Regions from separate parts of the Streptomyces sp. NPDC007983 genome, predicted to be linked through region 2. Evidence: riboswitches for the same ligand, from Rfam matches in the RefSeq annotation. Region 2 holds a riboswitch; the other holds the start of a gene.

Region 1 (2,387 bases), on a different contig from region 2:
ACCGGATACGCGAAGAAGACGGCGAAGAAGGCGAGCGGCACGGCCATCAGGGCGAGCCGCAGGGCGGCGCCGCGCGGCCCGCCGCGGCCGGCCGCGGGCTTTACAGAACGAGCGAGGACCATGCCTTGACCCACGGCTCACGGTTCTCGGCGATCTTCCGCGGCGGCAGGGTGGCCGAGTCGGCGACCTTGACCCCGTACCGGGTGAAGACCTCCGGCAGCTTGGCGTCCTCGCGCACCGGATTGACGTACATGTTCAGCGGTACGTCCTCCTGGAAGCGCTTGGTCAGCAGGAAGTCCAGCAGCGCCTTGCCGCCCTTGGTGTTGCCCCCGCCCTTCAGCAGCCCGGCGAACTCCGTCTGCCGGAAGCAGGTGCCGTCCGCCACCCCGGTCGGGGCCTTGACGGGCTTCGACTTCGCGTCCGCCACCTCGGCGGGCGGGCTGGAGGCGTACGAGACGACGAGCGGCTTGTCCCCCTTGGCGCCGCCCGCCGAGCCGGAGAAGCGGTCGTAGTACGCCTGCTCCCAGCCGTCGACCACCTCGACGCCGTTGGCCCGCAGCTTCTTCCAGTAGTCCCGCCAGCCGTGGTCGCCGTAGCGGGCGGCGGTGCCGAGCAGGAAGGCGAGGCCGGGGGACGAGGTGGCGGCGTTCTCGGTGACCAGCAGGTTCTTGTACGCGGGCTTGGTCAGGTCGGCGAACGTCCTGGGCGGCGCGAGCTTCTCGCGCTCGAAGTAGGCGCGGTCGTAGTTGACGCAGATGTCGCCGTAGTCGACCGGTGTGACGCGGTGCTTCGCCCGGTCGGGCTGGAAGGCCGCGGGGACCTTGTCCAGCCCCTTCGCCTCGTACGGCGTGAACAGGTCGTTGTCCAGCGCGCGGGAGAGGAGGGTGTTGTCCACGCCGAAGAACACATCGCCCTGCGGATGGCCCTTGGACAGGATCGCCTGGTTGACAGCGGCCCCCGCGTCACCACCGGCCTGCACCCGCACCTTGTAGCCGGTCTTGCGCGTGAACTCCTTGAGGACCGCCTTGGACGCCGCGAACGAGTCGTGCGAGACCAGGGTGACGATCTTGGAGTCCTTGCCGTCCGCCGCGCCCCCACCGCAGCCCGCGAGGACGCCGGCGCCGAGGGAGGCCACGAGGGCGGCGGTGACGGCACGCCGAAGATGGCTGTTCATGCTGGGCTGACTCCCTACGCCGGTATGACCCGGATCAGGTTGGAGGGTCTGCGGCCGGGCCGCACTCTCAGCGCTGTCGCGCTCCCCTGTCGGAATGTTCATTTGTGCGTCGTCGCTGGATGGTTGTACGACGGTGGTGCGAAGGCACCGTATCAGCCGGTGGTCAGCGCTCCGTGGCCGCCAGCTGGCCGCACGCCCCGTCGATCTCCTGCCCCCGGGTGTCCCGGACGGTCACCGGCACCCCGTGCGCCTCCAGGGCCGCCACGAACGCCTTCTCGTCCTCGGGCCGGGACGCCGTCCACTTGGAGCCGGGCGTCGGGTTGAGCGGGATGAGGTTGACGTGCACCCGATGGCCCTTGAGCAGCCTGCCGAGCAGATCGGCGCGCCACGCCTGGTCGTTGATGTCCTTGATCAGGGCGTACTCGATGGAGATCCGGCGGCCCGACTTCTCCGCGTACTCCCACGCCGCGTCCAGGACCTCGCGCACCTTCCAGCGGGTGTTGACCGGGACGAGGGTGTCGCGCAGCTCGTCGTCGGGCGCGTGCAGGGACACCGCGAGCCGGCATTTGAAGCCCTCGTCGGCGAACCGCAGCATCGCCGGGACCAGCCCCACGGTCGAGACGGTGATCCCGCGCTGGGACAGGCCCAGGCCGTCCGGCTCGGGGTCGGTGAGCCGCCGGATGGCGCCGATGACCCGGTTGTAGTTGGCCAGCGGCTCGCCCATGCCCATGAAGACGATGTTGGACAGCCGGGCCGGGCCTCCCGGGATCTCGCCATCGCGCAGCGCGCGCATGCCGTCGACGATCTGGTGCACGATCTCGGCGGTGGACAGATTGCGGTCCAGACCCGCCTGGCCGGTGGCGCAGAACGGGCAGTTCATGCCGCAGCCCGCCTGGGAGCTGATGCACATGGTGACCCGGTCCGGGTAGCGCATCAGCACGGACTCGACGAGCGTGCCGTCGAAGAGCCGCCACAGGGTCTTGCGGGTGGTGTCGTCGTCGCAGCTGATGTGCCGCACCACGCTCATGAGGTCCGGCAGCAGCTCGGCCGCGAGCTTCTCGCGCGCGGCGGCCGGTACGTCGGTCCACTGGGCGGGGTCGTCGGTGTAGCGGGCGAAGTAGTGACGCGACACCTGACCGGCCCGGAAGGGCTTCTCCCCGAGGGCGGCGACGGCCTCGCGGCGCTCGGCGGGCGTGAGGTCGGCGAGGTGCCG
Region 2 (2,387 bases):
CGGTCCAGCCGGGCGCCGCGTTCGATCAGCTTGCGGCCCTGGGCCAGATCGCGCGGACGGCCGACGGCCAGCAGGGCGACCAGGGCCCCGTCCCGCAGCCAGCACACCGACCAGGCGGCGCCGTCCGGGTCGCCCCGCCAGACCAGTTCGTCGGCGTCCGAGTGGTGTCCGGCGTACTGCACGAACCGCCCGAACTGCTCGGACCAGAAGTACGGCACCGGGTCGTAGACCTGGCCGGGGAAGTGCGCGGTGCGGCTGCCCACCACGTTGGCGGCGACCGTCCGCGGCCCCTGGAGCGCGTTGTCCCAGTGGTGCACCAGCAGCCGGGTCCCGTAACGGGCGGAGGGGAAGGACGCGCAGTCGCCGACGGCGTACACGTCCGGCGCCGAGGTGCGCAGCCCCTCGTCGGCGGCGACGGACCGGTCCTCGGCGAGTTCCACGCCCGAACCGGCCAGCCAGCCGGTCGCGGGCCGGGCGCCGATGCCGACGACCACCGCACCGGCCCGCAGCCGGGTGCCATCGCCGAGCTGCAGCCCGTTCCGGTCGAGCGCGGTCACCCGCGCGCCGGTGACCAGGGTGGCGCCGTAGTCCGCGTACCAGCCGGTCATATGGGCGGCGACCTCCGCCGGGAGGGCGCCGACGAGCGGCCGGTCCGCGGCCTCGACGACCGTCACCGTGCAGCCCGCCTCGCGGGCCGCGGTCGCGAACTCCGCGCCGATCCAGCCCGCCCCGACCACCACGATCTCGCCCTGTCCGGCGAGCACCGGGCGCAGCCGCTCGGCGTCGTCCAGGGTGCGCAGGAGGTGGACGCCCGGCACGTCCTCGCTGCCGGGCAGGGCGATCGGCTCGGCGCCGGTGGCGATCACCAGGACGTCGTACGGGATCGGGCCCGATCCGGTCCCCACCGTCCGCCCGCCGGTGTCCAGCCCGGTCACCGGGACGCCGAGGCGCAGCTCGATGCCGAGCGCGGCGAAGTCCACGTCGAACGCGGACCCCTCGGCCTTGCCGAGCAGCACGGCCTTGGACAGCGGCGGCCGGTCGTACGGCTGATGGGGCTCGGCGCCCAGCAGCAGGATCTCCCCGGCCCAGCCCTGCTCCCGCAGCGCGACGGCGGTCTGCACCCCCGCCATGCCCGCGCCGACGATCACCACCCGCTGTCCGCCGCCACCCGCCGAGGACGCCATCGTCTTCGTCGTCTCATCGCTCACACGATCACTGTATTGCGGCAGGTGGGGCGGACCGCAGAGCGCACGACGAGATCTCGGGCACAGCCCGGCCGGCCGGACGGCCGTCGTACGGGCGGGCCGCGGGGCCCGGCGCCCCTGCCGCGCCCGGGGCGCTCCCTTCCGGGCGATTCGGGGCGCGTACTAGGGTGGCGGGACAGAGCACTCGCGGGAGCCCGGGCGCACCGGGCTGAGAGGGAGGCTGGCGCGGCCTCCGACCGTACGAACCTGATCCGGGTCATGCCGGCGAAGGGAGGGGGCAACCGCCCATGCACACGCCACCACACACAGCACGTGAGGCACCCACCGGTGACGCGCCGTACGACGTCCTCGTCATCGGCGGCGGCATCATCGGCCTGGTCACGGCCTGGCGGGCGGCCCAGCGGGGCTTGCGCACCGCCGTCGCCGACCCGGCGCCCGGCGGCGGGGCCGCCCAGGTCGCGGCCGGGATGCTGGCGGCCGTCACCGAGCTGCACTACGGCGAGCAGACCCTGCTCGGGCTGAATCTGGCCTCGGCGCGCCGCTATCCGTCCTTCGTGGCGGAGCTGGAGGAGGCGAGCGGCCACGACCTGGGCTTTCGCACCTGCGGCACGCTCTCGGTCGCGCTCGACGCGGACGACCGCGCGCATCTGCGGGAGCTGCACGCCTTCCAGCAGCGGCTCGGGCTGGACGCCCAGTGGCTGACCGGCCGCGAATGCCGGCGCCTTGAGCCGATGCTCGCGCCGGGCGTGCGCGGGGGCCTGCGCGTCGACGGCGACCACCAGGTCGACCCGCGGCGGCTGGCGGCGGCGCTGCTGACGGCGTGCGAGCGTGCCGGGGTGGCCCTCCACCGCGTCCGCGCGGAGCGGCTGCTGCTGGACGGCGACCGGGCCGCCGGGGCCGAGCTGGCCGACGGTACCCGGCTGGCCGCCGAGCAGACCGTGCTGGCCGCCGGCAGCCTCAGCGGGCGGCTCCCGGGCGTCCCCGAGGAGGTCCTGCCGCCCGTACGTCCCGTCAAGGGCCAGGTCCTGCGGCTGTCGGTGCCCGGCCCGTACGCGCCCTTCCTGTCCCGGACCGTGCGGGCCGTGGTGCGCGGCGGGCATGTCTACCTCGTCCCGCGCGAGAACGGCGAGCTGGTCGTCGGCGCGACCACCGAGGAGCTGGGCTGGGACACCACGGTCACCG

The links. A riboswitch is a leader RNA that binds a small molecule or an ion and turns the genes downstream of it on or off. The one in region 2 is predicted to bind thiamine pyrophosphate.
Region 1: it holds a riboswitch for thiamine pyrophosphate, as region 2 does, so the genes downstream of both, ACFZCY_RS27165 (thiamine ABC transporter substrate-binding protein) here and thiO (glycine oxidase ThiO) in region 2, are expected to answer to the same signal.

The regions. Positions count from the first base shown of each region.
Region 1 covers NZ_JBIBJI010000009.1:127,174-129,560, forward strand. Annotated here, with positions in the region: gene ACFZCY_RS27160 (ABC transporter permease subunit) at 1-47, opposite strand, end outside; gene ACFZCY_RS27165 (thiamine ABC transporter substrate-binding protein) at 101-1,174, opposite strand; TPP riboswitch at 1,169-1,272, opposite strand; gene rlmN (23S rRNA (adenine(2503)-C(2))-methyltransferase RlmN) at 1,338-2,387, opposite strand, start outside.
Region 2 covers NZ_JBIBJI010000002.1:717,567-719,953, reverse strand. Annotated here, with positions in the region: gene ACFZCY_RS07675 (FAD-dependent oxidoreductase) at 1-1,184, opposite strand, end outside; TPP riboswitch at 1,382-1,495, shown strand; gene thiO (glycine oxidase ThiO) at 1,493-2,387, shown strand, end outside.